Linked DNA regions of Blastopirellula sediminis. The protein of the gene in region 1 interacts with the protein of each later gene in a pairwise test. Links are inferred from orthologs where the notes say so. Each region holds a gene or a part of one and is shown in the gene's direction. Other genes may lie near its edges.

Region 1 (6,531 bases):
TCGTCGCTCCGGTTCAGCAACTGACAAGAGCCTGCGCCGGCGTTGAGCGGGGCGACTACACCGGCCATGTTTGGGCCGCCGCGGAAGACGAATTGGGAGATACTGCGCGGCAGTTTACCCGCATGCAGGCGGCGATCGACATGCGTGTCGATCAGCTGACGGCCGAGTCAAACCGCTTGAAGACGGTGCTCGGCAGTATGGTGGAAGGGGTGATCGCGGTCGACGCCCAGCAGCGCGTGCTGTTGGCCAACCGCGCCGTGCGGAAGCTGCTCGCGATTCGCGCCGATGACGTGGTGGGACGACCGCTGTTGGAGCTGACGCGTAACCGCTCGCTCGATGATTCGTTCCGCGCGGCGATCGCCAGCGACGAGCCGTATCGTCACGAGTTTGAAGTATCGACGACGCCACGCCGCATTTTGAGCTTGCAGGCGAATCGCTTGCCGGGCGATCCGTGCCCCGGCGTGGTGATGGTGCTGCATGACGTGACCGAGCTGCGGCGGCTGGAAAACATGCGCCGCGAGTTCGTCAGCAGCGTCTCGCACGAATTGAAGACGCCGCTGGCCGCGGTGCGGGCTTATACCGAGACGCTACAACTGGGCGCCGTGGAAGATGTCGAGAACCGCGGCTACTTCCTATCGCAGATCATGGACTCGGCCGATCGGCTGAACGACCTGATTCAAGATATGCTCCACTTGGCGCGGATTGAGTCGCGCGAGGAAGCGTTCGACATCACCGAAGTGCCGGTCGCCGGCGTGATCGAGAAGTGCCTCCATACGCAACGCGATACCGCCGCCGCACGTCAGATCGCGCTGCGGATCCATCCGCCGGACGAGGAGATCTCGGTGCTGGGGGACGAGGAAGGGGTTCGCACGATCCTGAGCAACCTGATCGACAACGCGGTGAAGTACACGTCCGAAGGGGGAACGGTCGACGTTGCGTGGGGTGAGGAAGGCTCGCACGTCGCGATCACGGTGAAAGACACCGGGATCGGCATCCCGCAGGCGGCGCTCGAGCGGATCTTTGAGCGGTTCTACCGCGTCGATAAGGCCCGTTCGCGGGAAATGGGAGGAACGGGGCTGGGGCTCTCGATCGTTAAACATACCGCCCAGGCGATGGAGGGCGAGGTGACCGTGCAAAGTCAGGTAGGGGAGGGAAGTACCTTTACCGTGCGGCTTCCCCGGGGATGATTTTTACAAATTAACGAAGTTGCTCACCTAGTGTTAACATGTTCTTAACGGGCCGTCGTTAATTTTTAACCCATCAGGAGATACGCCCCCCGGCTAAACAGCCGGCCCCCCCGATTGGAATCGCCCCGAATGAGCCGCCACTTGCAACGCGACCTGGACTCTCTCCATCGAGAGATTCTGTCGCTGTCCGGGCTTGTGGAAGAGATGATCGAGAAATCGATCCAGTCGCTGTTCAACCGCAGTTTTCCGCTGGCCGAAGAAGTAATCGCAGCCGATGAGCTGACCGACCAGAAGGAAGTGCTGATCGAAGAAGAGTGCCTGAAGATGCTGGCCCTTCACCAGCCGGTCGCGGTCGACCTGCGTCGCATCGCCACCGTGATGAAAGTGAACAACGACTTGGAGCGGATCGGCGACCTGACGGTCAACATCGCCGAGCGAGCCAAGTGCCTGGTCCAATACCCGAACTTTGAGATCCCGCGCCGCATGGAGCGGATGGTCGACATCACGCGCAAGATGGTCGCCGGAGCGCTTGACGCGTTCGTCGGGCTCGACAGTCAAGCGGCGATGAACGTACGTCATCTGGACGACGACGTCGATACGCTCAATCGCGAAATCATTTATGAGTTGCAAGAGCGGATGAAGGCCTCCCAAGCGGAGATCGAACCGGGCTTGCATTGTTTCTCGGCCAGCCGCCACATCGAGCGGATCGCCGATCACGCGAGCAACATCGCGGAAGACGTGATTTACCTGGTCGAAGGCGAAATCGTCCGGCATCAGCCGGGACTTTCGAGTTAGCAGGCATAGCCGACTAACGGCATCCAATACGCAACAGCCCTTTATTGCAACATAACGTTGAGGATTGACAACTGATGGCCCGTTTGAAGGTTCTTATCGTCGAAGACGACCGCTCTCTCGCCGACGTCCTGGCGTACAACGTGCGTCAAGCCGGATACGAAGTGATCTCGGCGTACGACGGCCAAGACGGACTGACCCAGGCTCAGATCAAAACCCCTGACCTGGTCATTCTCGACCTGATGCTGCCGGTGATCGACGGCCACGAAGTTTGCCGCCGACTGCGAGCCGATGCGTCGACCAAAGATATGATGATCCTGATGCTGACCGCCAAGTCGGAAGAGTCGGATCAGTTGATCGGCTTCTCGCTCGGCGCCGACGACTACGTCACCAAGCCGTTCAGCGTGAAGGTTCTGCTGGAACGAATCAAAGCCCTCGTTCGCCGCAAGCGTGGCGCCGACAACTCGCACGACGACGTGATCGCCAGCCAAGGGATCACGATCGATCGTCGCCGTCACCGTGCGACCGCCAGCGGTCGTCCGCTGCAACTGACCCGCAGCGAATTCCGCTTGCTCGAAACGCTGACCCGTCAGCCGGGCCGCGTCTTTGAACGCTCGGAGCTGATCGATGCCGCCCTCGGCGAAGATACCGTCGTGATGGAACGAACGATCGACGTCCACATTCGCGCCCTGCGTCGCAAGATGGCGGACGAAGCGGAACTGATCGAAACGGTTCGCGGCGTCGGCTACCGCTTCCGCGATCCGGGGGCCGTCACTGACACCACCGACGATGCCGACATCGACCACGCCGTCCAGCACTAAGGCGAAAATGAGCCCAAAAGAGCGATAGGCCAGCCCGCAAAGCTGGCCTATTTTCTTTCTATCGCCCCTTACCGCGGTTGAGCCGAATGCGAGGATTTTCTAAAATCGCTCGGTTCAGCTAACCCTTTTGAGATTAAATAGATATGGAACGCTCGCTCATTCTCCTGAAACCCGACTGCGTCCAGCGCCGTCTGATCGGCCGGATCATCAGCCGCTTTGAAGACAAAGGGCTGAACATCGTCGGCATGAAACTGATGCAGATCACCCCGGATCTGGCCAAACAGCACTACGCCGAACATGTCGCCAAGCCGTTCTACCCCGGCCTGGAAGCGTTCATCACCGCGTCGCCGGTCGTGGCGATGGTGCTGGAAGGTCTGGAAGCGATCCGCGTGATCCGCGACATCCTGGGCGCGACCAGCGGTCTGAAAGCGGCCGCCGGCACGATCCGCGGCGACTTCAGCAGCAGCCGCCAGATGAACCTGGTTCACGCCTCCGACGGCCCCGAAGCGGCCGCCCGCGAGATCAAACTCTACTTCACGGACGCCGAACTGTGCGACTGCACGCTCAGCCTGACCCCGTGGCTGCGAGCCGACGACGAGTAATCTCGTCGCGATAAACTCGCCCCAAAACAGCGATGCGGCGTCCTGACAGGTCGGGACGCCGTTTTCGTTTCTTGGCCTGTTGGGGACTCCAGGCTCGTAAAAATCCTTAGGCGGGCCGCCCCTCTTTGCTCCTAGTTCCGGCCGCCGCCGCGAAATGGGAGAATCTCTAGGAAATTCGCTTCGCTACGCAACCTTTGCCCCAGGGGGCTGGGTACGTCTATAGTGAACGATAGATTACGTGCCGACTGGGTGGAGCAAGCTGCTGGGTGCAGGTTTCGCCGGTCGCCTAACGGAGTGAAGATCTTGAACACGGATCGAATTGCCATCGCCGCTTTGTTGTCGCTTTCTCTCTCTTGGGTGAGCTTACACGCGGCCGAGCCGAATCCCAGCAAGCCGCTGGCCGAAAACATCTCGCTGCTTGACGCGACCGGCCAGATCCATCCGCTGGCGACCGTCTCCAAAAAGAAGCAGGCCCGCGTCTTCGTCTTCGTCACCGGCGAGTGCCCAATCTCCCGCAGCTACTTTCCGCTCCTTGGTCGGCTCGACAAAAAGTGGAACACGCCCGATAGCCCGGTCTCGCTGACCGCCGTCTGGGCCGACGTCACCGATACTCCGGCCGAGGTCCGCAAGTTCGCCCAAGAGTTCTCGGTCGATCTGCCGATCCTGATCGATCGCGATGGCGAGCTCGGCAAGCGTTTCCAAACCAAGTTTGTTCCGGAAGCGTTTGTGCTCGATAGCGAAGGCCAACTGGTCTATCGCGGCCGGATCGACGATATGTATCGCGAGATCGGTCGCAAACGTCCCGAAGCGACCGAGCATACGCTGGAAGACGCCGTCGCCGCGGTCGTCGCCGGTCAGCCGGTCAAGGAAGCGAAGACCGAAGCGGTCGGCTGCTTCTACGAATCATACGCTCCGCTGCCAGGCGAAGCGGCCGACGTCACCTATACCCGCGACGTAGCGCCGATTCTTTTCGCCAACTGCGTGCAATGTCATCGCGAAGGGGAGGTTGGTCCCTTCTCGCTGGTCACCTACGAAGACGCCGCCAAGCGGGCTCGCCAAATTTCACGGGTCTGCGAGTCGCGGCTGATGCCTCCCTGGAAAGTGGCTGAGCGTCACGGCGAGTTTGAAGGGCAGCGGACCCTGACCGACAAGCAGATCGAAACGCTCAAAGCGTGGGTCGCCGCCGATCGAGCGAAAGGGGACCCGGCCGACATGCCGGAACTGCCGAAGTTTCCGGAAGGTTGGTACTTGGGCGAGCCTGACTTGATCGTCGAGATGCCGATCGAGTTTGAAGTGCCGGCCGACGGCCCTGACCTCTATCAGAACTTTGTGATTCCGCTCGATGTGCCGGAAGACAAGTATGTCGCGACCGTCGAGTTCAAGCCGGGCGCCGCGAGCGTCGTCCATCACTCGCTCCTTTACCTCGACAAAAACGGCGCCGCGCGGAAGCTCGACGCTAAGACTCCAGAGCCAGGCTACGGCACCTTCGGGGGCCCCGGCTTTTTGCCGACCGGCAGCATCGGCGGTTGGTCGCCGGGCAAAACGCCGCGCAAGTTGCCGGAAGGTTTGGGACGCTTGCTCGGCAAGGGCTCGGACCTGGTGATGCAGATTCATTACCATCCGAGCGGCAAAGTCGAGAAAGATCGCTCGAAGGTCGGCATCTACTTCGTCGACAAGCCGAAGCAAGAGGCGTTCGCCCTGTGGACATCTTCCTTTCTGCATGACATTCCGCCTGGCGAAAGCGACTACAAGTTGAAAGCGGTCTACACGCTGACCGAAGACGTGACGATGCTCAGCATCATTCCCCACATGCACTTGTTGGGACAGACGATGAACGTGGTCGCCGAGTTGCCTGACGGTACGACTCGCGATCTGCTCCACATGCCGCAGTGGGACTTCAACTGGCAAGACGAATACGTCTACGCTGAGCCATTCTTCCTGCCGAAGGGAACCCGGATCGTCTCGGAAGCGACTTACGACAACTCCGAGAACAATCCGTCGAACCCCAGTTCGCCGCCGCAGCGCGTTACCTGGGGAGAAGAAACGAACGACGAGATGCTCTACTGCTTCTTCCTGGTGACGACGGAGAAGAAAGAAGTGATCGAGCCGATGGTCGTCGACCGACTGACCCGCGAAGGAATCGACCGCGCGGCGGCTCGTCTGCGGCTGAAAATGGCCTACCCCAGCGGACAGCTGAAATTATCGAAATAGACAAGGTAGGGTGCGTCTGGACGCACCACGCCCTGCTAGAATCTTAAGGTATCGATTCGCGTGGTAACGCAATTGCCTCTTTAATTGCACTACCATGCTTTGCACCTCATGCCCATCCCCGGCGCGTCCAGACGCACCCTCCCCAAGCTTCTCACAAAGGCCCCGTCATGCTGCGCAAGATTTCGGTTCCAGCGTTGTTCGCCTTGTTGGTCTTCCTTGTGGCGCCGCTGTCGGCCGAGTTGCCAAAAATCGAACGGGACGTCGTCTACGGCACGGTCGGCGACTTGAAGTTGCTCGCTGACGTTTACTCGCCGGCCGAAGAGTCGGACGAGCCGCGGCCGGTCGTCTTGTTGATTCATGGAGGGGGGTGGCGCGGCGGCAACAAGACGGCAGGGGCTGAAGTCGCCCTCGGAAATGCGCTGGCCAACCGCGGCTTCGTCGCCGTCAGCATCAGCTATCGTTTGGTCAAAGATGCCGGCAACGGCAAGTTCGTCAACCAATGGCCCGCCGCGATTGACGATTGCCGTCAGGCCGTTTGCTGGATTCGTGAGAACGCCGAGAAGCTGAACGTCGATGCGACCAAGATGGGCGCCGCCGGCGATTCGGCCGGAGGTCACCTCGTCTCGCTCCTCGGCACCACCGACGCCGCAAAAGAAGGCGAAACGTCGACCCGCGTCCAAGCGGTCGTCAACATCTACGGCCCCGGAGACCTGACGAAGGATTGGACGAAGTACGAGATCAAAGCGAACGTCGCCGTGCAGGGGATGATCGACAACTTCCTCGGCAAAGGAAACGAGGAAAACCAGAAGGCTGCTTCCCCAACGCTGCATGTCGACGACGAGAGCGCCAGCTTCCTGATCCTGCAAGGAGGAGAAGACCAACTCGTCCCGCCAGAACAGACGAAAGCGCTGCACGACG
Region 2 (6,575 bases), on another replicon or contig:
CTGCGCCGAATTCAGAAATCGGATCGAGTTGCGGGTTGCTCTCCATAATCATTGTTCTGCCTCCGTAATGCCACTTCCACGCCGCTAAACGCTACCCCATTCGCGTTTGCTGTCAAAAAGAAACAGTTGCGAAAAAGAAACATCCTGGGCTCGTCGCGCCGTAAATACGCCGTAATCGCTCCGATCGCTACAAACCAAACTGGAATGAGGGGTATTTTCGCTGTAACCTGAAGAGAAAACGTTCGCAGCCGTCGCAATTTATCTCAGCCCCGGAAGTAAACATGCGCGCACTCCTCCTGACTTTCATCGTCGCCGTAACGCTAACGTTCTCTGGCATTTCCCCTGCCCTGGCGGATGACGCCCCACGAATCAACGAGTTGGTCCGCAGCGCCGCCGATCTGGCCAAGTCGGCCAAAGGGGAAGAAGAATATGGCGCTATCATCAACATCTGCAGCGAAGCGGAAACGCTCGATTTGCCGAGCGAACACGAACAATACTTCGCGCAACTGAACGCCTGGGCGCACAACAAACGCGGTGAAGCGATCGCCGAAAAAGGCGCCGCCACAACCGATACGGAAGAGGCGGCGAAGCTCGATGCGGCCGCCCTTGCCGACTTCGACGCGGCCGTCAAACTGCAACCGAAGATGTCCTCCGCCGTCCACAATCGCGGCGTCAGCCTGGCCGCCGCCGGAAAGAGCGAAGAGGCGCTCCAGGACTTTACCCTGGCGATCGAACTGAATCCGAAGTACGCCAATTCCTGGTTCAACCGGGGCGAACTCCACTATCAGGCCGGGAGGATGCAACAAGCGATCTCCGACTACAGCCGCGCCATTCAGCTGAAACCGACCGACTCCGGGGCGTTCAACAGCCGCGGAAACGCCCAGTACCTGGCTGAGAATTATCAGGCCGCCCTCGCCGACTTCGGCCAGGCGATCCGCGTTTCGCCAAAAGATCCCTTGGGATACGCCAATCGGGCCGACGCCTACAGCGATCTAGGCTATTGGGACCGCGCCCTGCGAGATTACCGCATGGCGCTTCAGCTAGATCCCCAAATGGCCCGCGTTAAACAGGGAATGGCTTGGGTGATGGCTACGTGTCCACAAGCCAATCTCCGCGACGCGGAGCAAGCCCTGCAATTGTCGGCCGAAGCGGCGGCCCAGCTCGACGCGCCAGACGCACGGTACTTGGACACCGTGGCCGCCGCCCAGGCGAACTTCGGGCAATTTGACGAGGCGGTCAAAACGGCGGAACAAGCGAAAGCGATCGCCACCGAGCCGCACGCCAAGCAGATTGACGCACGGATCAAACTCTACAGTTCCAAGCAGCCGTTTCGCGAACCTTCTCGGTAATTCCCGCTTCTGAGTAAAAAGTAAATGAATTTTGTCTACCCGGATGGAAGATTCTTGGCTAGACTTTGCGGACGAGACGGGGATAATGGGAAGATGGATGCCATTGACCATCACTGTCTATAAATGACAGTGACTTCCCTGGCTAAAGCCGTAGCTCTGAAGCACTTACGATTTTGCGAGACGCGATTCCTATGTTTTCCTTGGTGGAAACTCGACTGCCCAAACGCCGTCCGATCACGGTCGGTCCAGGAATTCGCGCCTAGCCCGGCGTTCGACGTGCGCTGCCAACGGACGGCACAAGTGACCTAGTCCGTTTCGCCCAATCCATTAAGATTGTCTCGCGCAGGTCTCTCGCTACGGCTCCGTCCCTTGGGACTTCTCTCCCCCGACCTGCGTCGGATCCCACAGATTTCAGAGCGCTCGCGCTTCCGTTGTTTTCCTTTAACCTCGACCTTTTTTGAACTCTTTTACTATGAACCTCGCCAAACTGCGAAACATCGGCATTTCCGCTCATATCGACTCTGGAAAAACGACCCTTAGTGAGCGCATTCTGTTCTACAGCGGTCGTATTCATAAGATCGAAGACGTCCGCGGCGGCGGCGACGGTGCGACCATGGACCACATGGAGCTCGAAAAAGAGCGCGGCATTACGATTACCAGCGCCGCGACCAGCGTCGAATGGAAAGGTCACCCGATCAACTTGATCGACACTCCTGGCCACGTCGACTTTACGGTCGAAGTGGAACGCAGCCTCCGCGTGCTCGACGGCGCCGTGTTGGTGCTTTGCTCGGTCGGCGGCGTGCAGGCCCAATCGTTGACGGTCGATCGCCAGATGAAGCGCTACAAGGTTCCGCGTCTGGCGTTCATCAACAAGATGGACCGCACTGGCGCCAACCCAGACAAAGTCATCCAGCAGATGCGCGACAAGCTGGGCGTCGACGCCATCGCGTTCCAGATTCCGATCGGATTGGAAGACAAGCTGGAAGGCGTGGTCGACCTGGTCGAAATGAAGGCGATCTACAACGAAGGCGCCCAGGGCGAAATCGTCAAAGAAGCTGAAATTCCGGCCAATCTGCTCGAAAAGGCGAAAGCCGCTCGTCAGCACATGCTCGAATCGCTCTCGCTCTACAGTGATGAGTTGATGGAAATGTTGCTGGCCGAGGAAGAACCGTCGACCGAATTGATTCACAAAGTGACCCACGATGCGGTCATTGGCCTGAACATCACCCCGGTCTTCATGGGCTCGGCCTATAAGAACAAGTGCGTGCAGCCGCTGTTGGACGCGGTGACTCGTTACCTGCCCTCGCCGTTGGAAATTGAATACAAGGCGAAGGACGTCACCGATCCGACCAAGTTGATCCCGCTCACTTGCGACAACGACGCGCCGTTCGTCGGCATGGCGTTCAAGATCGTGGAAGATCCGTACGGTCAGTTGACCTTCATGCGGATTTACCAGGGCAAGATCGAAAAGGGCAAAGGCTACGTCAATCAGCGTACCGGCAAAAACGATCGCTTCTCGCGTATCGTGCGGATGCACTCCGACAAGCGTGAAGAAATCGATTTCGCCACCGCTGGCGACATCGTCGCCGTGATGGGCATCGACTGCGCGTCAGGCGATACCTACGCTTCGGAACGAAACTACTGCTCGCTGGAAAGCATCTTTGTGCCGACTCCGGTGATCAAGATTTCGGTCGCGCCGAAGAGCCGCGACGACAGCGACAAATTGGGCAAGGCCCTGCAACGTTTCCGCAAGGAAGACCCGACGTTCCACGTCTTTACCGACGAAGAAACGAAGGAAACCCTGATCGCGGGCATGGGCGAATTGCACCTCGAAGTTTATGTCGAACGCATTCGCCGCGAGTACAAAGTGGAAGTCGTCACCGGTCCGCCGAAGGTTTCGTACCGCGAAGCCCCGACCAAGGCCGTTGAGTTCAACTACAAGCACAAGAAGCAAACCGGCGGTTCTGGCCAGTACGGCCATATCGTCGGCGTCATGGAGCCGATGGAAGATGGCGGCGACGGCTTTGTGTTTGAAGACAAGGTCTCGCAAGGACGTATTCCGAAGGAATACATCCCGGCGGTCCAGAAGGGCTTCGAAGACGTGCTGGCGAAGGGCCCGGTCGCCGAATTCCCGGTGGTCGGCCTGAAGGTGATCCTGCAAGACGGTTCGTACCACGACGTCGACTCGTCGGAAATGGCCTTCCGCATTTGTGCTCAGGGCTGCTTCCGCGAGAACTTCATGAAGATGAAGCCGACCTTGCTCGAGCCGATCATGAAGGTCGAAATCGAAGTGCCGGAACAATACCAAGGTCCCGTTACCGGCGACGCGATCGCCAAACGCGGCATGGTGACCAGCACCGACTCGAACGGCGAAACTTCGGTCATCACGGCCGAAATCCCGCTCTCCTGCATGTTCGGTTACTCGACGGTACTGCGCAGCATGACGCAAGGCCAGGGTACCTTCAGCATGGAATTCGATAGCTACAAGCCGACGCCGTCGAACATTCAGGAAGAAGTCGTCGCCGAACGCAAACGTGAAAAAGAAGCCAACGCGAAGTAAGCTTCGCCTATAGGCTTTCGTAATACGAGAAGCCCCGCTCGCCTAGTGCGAGCGGGGCTTTTTCTTTTCGAATCCGCAGTTCGCCCGATTGCTCGCGACGCCGCCCAATATCGATTACGCTACTAGCAAGTGCCAGTCGACCCACAGATACTTTCAGGCGGATCCACCAGCGTGGCGACCATTTGCAGCAATTGCGGAGAAGAGCTGATCGGCGCCGTCAATCGTTGCTGGCGGTGCGGTCGCGAGTTTGAGATCGACTCCCTCTCGGACGTTCCGCCCGTTCGCCGGATGCGGATTTTGCCGGAGTACCTCCACGCTCGTCCCACCACGTCAGAGGCGGCGAAACCAGCCGACACCTTGGCCGATGTCGCAATCGCCGCAACGGCGCAAGAAGACGTCGTCACCGCGGAACTGGTCGAGAAACCGGCGGCCGCGCCGCTCCGACTCGATTCCCCGTTTCAGATCGATTCTGTGCCGACGACGGAGCGGATCATTCCCTGGACCGCAATCGCCCTTAGCGTCGGCGGTCTGGGCGCACTCCTCTCCCTCGTTTCAATCGTCGGGGTACCGCTGGTCCTGGTCTCGATCGGCATCATTATCTGGCGAGCCGGGTCGATTCCGGCGCGGCATGCCTGGCTCTTGCTGCTGATCGCAATCTTGATGCTCTTGATTGGTTCGTTTCGCGTCAGCATCGCGATGCATGACCATTTCTTCGGTCGTCCCCTTTTTCCCTCACTGATCCCTTAGCGTTTTTTCGGAAACGATCGCCCCGTGACGGAAGCCACGCCCAGCAAACAAACGCTCCGCCAGACTTATTTAGCAGCCCGCAATGCGCTGAGCGATCGCCCCCACCGCAGCCAACAAATTTTGCAGCGTCTCTGGGACTGGGAGCCGTTTCTGCACGCCGAGACGATCCTCTGCTACGTCGCCGCTCGTAGTGAAGTCGATACGCGGCCGCTGCTCCCAGAGCTGCTGACGACCGGAAAACGGCTGATCATCCCCTACTGCATCGACGACCAGCAGCTGGGCCTTTTCCACCTGACTGACTTGTCCGAAACGGAGCTAGGCCGCTTCGGCATCCTAGAACCGCGGGCTGAACTTCGAGATTCGCACGCGTTATCGCCCGAAGTTGTCGACTTGGCGATCCTCCCTGGCGTCGCCTTCGACGCATCAGGCAACCGACTCGGGCACGGCAAGGGCTACTTTGATCGCCTGCTCGCGCAGCTCGGGCCAGAGACGAAGAAATGCGCCTTAGCGTTTGAATGTCAGATCGCAGCGGAGATTCCGACCGAAGCGCACGACTTGCCGATCGATACGCTGATTACCGAAGATCGCCTGATCGACTGCCGCCGCTCGCCCTAGCGAATGACGTACTGATCACGCAGATTGTTGCCGATCAAACCGGCATGGCTTGCGTCTTCGGTCGAGAAATAGAGCGCTTTCCCTTGCCACAACCGCTCCAAGGATTCGCGCGGCCAGATCTCGATTCCGATGCTCGGATTCGGATCGGCGATTAAGACCTGGCTTTCGTTGATCACGCCCAGGCAGATAACCGAATGCATCGTGCCCGGAGTCCAGCCTTCCTCGGCTTCAATCCCGTGAGCGTTGCCGATCGCTTCCCACTGCTGAATGCCGACCTGAATCAGAACCGGCCGATCAAGCTTCGCTAACTGCTCAAAGCTGATCTTATCGGCGTTCACCTGCAGATCGGTTCCGGCCGTCTTCAGCTTCAAACCGCGGTAGATCCCCTTCCAGGAAGTTCCCTTCCGTGTGAAGCAGAGTTCGGCCATCTCCTGCTCCGAAGCAGGCAAACCATACTGCCCTAGCAGCGTCGCCGCACATGCAGCCGAACAGGTTTTTTGCGTCGTTTGAAAGCAAATCCCATCGGCGCTCCAGAGATCGCCGCACTGCGGCGCGGCGCCAAGCACCAGGTAAACCGCCGAAAACCCGCCGACGCAAAGCATCGCCCCCATCGGCAGCGCCCGTCGTGCACCCTGGTCTTTCAGGCGATTCGAGACGACCGCCGCCATCGCAGCGGCACCGATGGGAAACCAGTTCCCTAGCACCATGAGCGAGGAAAACGGCAGCCATTTCGACATGACTTCGTTGTCCCATAGGAACCAGGCATAGCCGGTAATGGCCAGCACAACCACCGCTGCAGAAATGTCGAGAACGACCGGCGACCAGTTTCTAGAGATCGACCGCACAGCGAAGAACGCTGTTAACGAAAGGCAGGCAACTATCGCGTATGCGATGTACATGTCCGTCACGGCATCGTCTCCTGTCAGAATCGGCAATCCTTGCCAACACAGCAACTTGCTACGGCAAATTCGTCGACGTGTGAATTCGAGATGAGCGGTTTTTGAAGATATCGTTAATTATAGGCAATCGCAATCTAAATTAGTCAAACTTGGTCATAAGATGCGGTAATTTCGGGCGGCTGCCCTATTAGCAATCGCGATCCTGCGACAAAACTAGGCAGTCAGAGGTATTACGCAACTGGTTAAGAATGTGTTGCGATTCGCGTGCCAAGAGAGGGTCGATTTCTGGAGGGGCACGCTAGCAGAACAGGGGCATGAAGCGTCGCAAACCCCTTTTCACTAATAGGTTGCAACTAGCATCAGCCAGCTGCGATGCAAACAGACGTCCTATTTGACGCTCGACAT

The links.
Region 2: the proteins of ndk (region 1) and LOC68_RS11195 interact in binary tests that used the Escherichia coli proteins (3 or more experiments, as listed by UniProt). The link is inferred for Blastopirellula sediminis from one-to-one orthologs.

Annotation. Positions count from the first base shown.
Region 1 is NZ_JAJKFT010000004.1:1,270,015-1,276,545, forward strand. What follows is about bases 1,785-4,672. They hold ndk (nucleoside-diphosphate kinase), read left to right. Parts: upstream 1,785-2,943; coding sequence 2,944-3,402; downstream 3,403-4,672. Other genes in these bases: phoU (phosphate signaling complex protein PhoU), read left to right, coding at 1,785-1,982; LOC68_RS08880 (response regulator), read left to right, coding at 2,057-2,800; LOC68_RS08890 (redoxin domain-containing protein), read left to right, coding at 3,706-4,672. Also shown: sensor histidine kinase, read left to right, coding at 1-1,187; more of phoU, read left to right, coding at 1,317-1,784; more of redoxin domain-containing protein, read left to right, coding at 4,673-5,613; alpha/beta hydrolase, read left to right, coding at 5,781-6,531. UniProt on the Escherichia coli protein: Major role in the synthesis of nucleoside triphosphates other than ATP. The ATP gamma phosphate is transferred to the NDP beta phosphate via a ping-pong mechanism, using a phosphorylated active-site intermediate.
Region 2 is NZ_JAJKFT010000009.1:1,016-7,590, reverse strand. What follows is about bases 3,544-6,475. They hold LOC68_RS11195 (5-formyltetrahydrofolate cyclo-ligase), read left to right. Parts: upstream 3,544-4,680; coding sequence 4,681-5,271; downstream 5,272-6,475. Other genes in these bases: LOC68_RS11190 (cysteine peptidase family C39 domain-containing protein), read right to left, coding at 5,268-6,116; LOC68_RS11200 (hypothetical protein), read left to right, coding at 4,081-4,656; fusA (elongation factor G), read left to right, coding at 3,544-3,909. Also shown: response regulator, read right to left, coding at 1-52; tetratricopeptide repeat protein, read left to right, coding at 282-1,349; more of fusA, read left to right, coding at 1,822-3,543; aroH (chorismate mutase), read right to left, coding at 6,558-6,575. UniProt on the Escherichia coli protein: Involved in the removal of 5-formyltetrahydrofolate.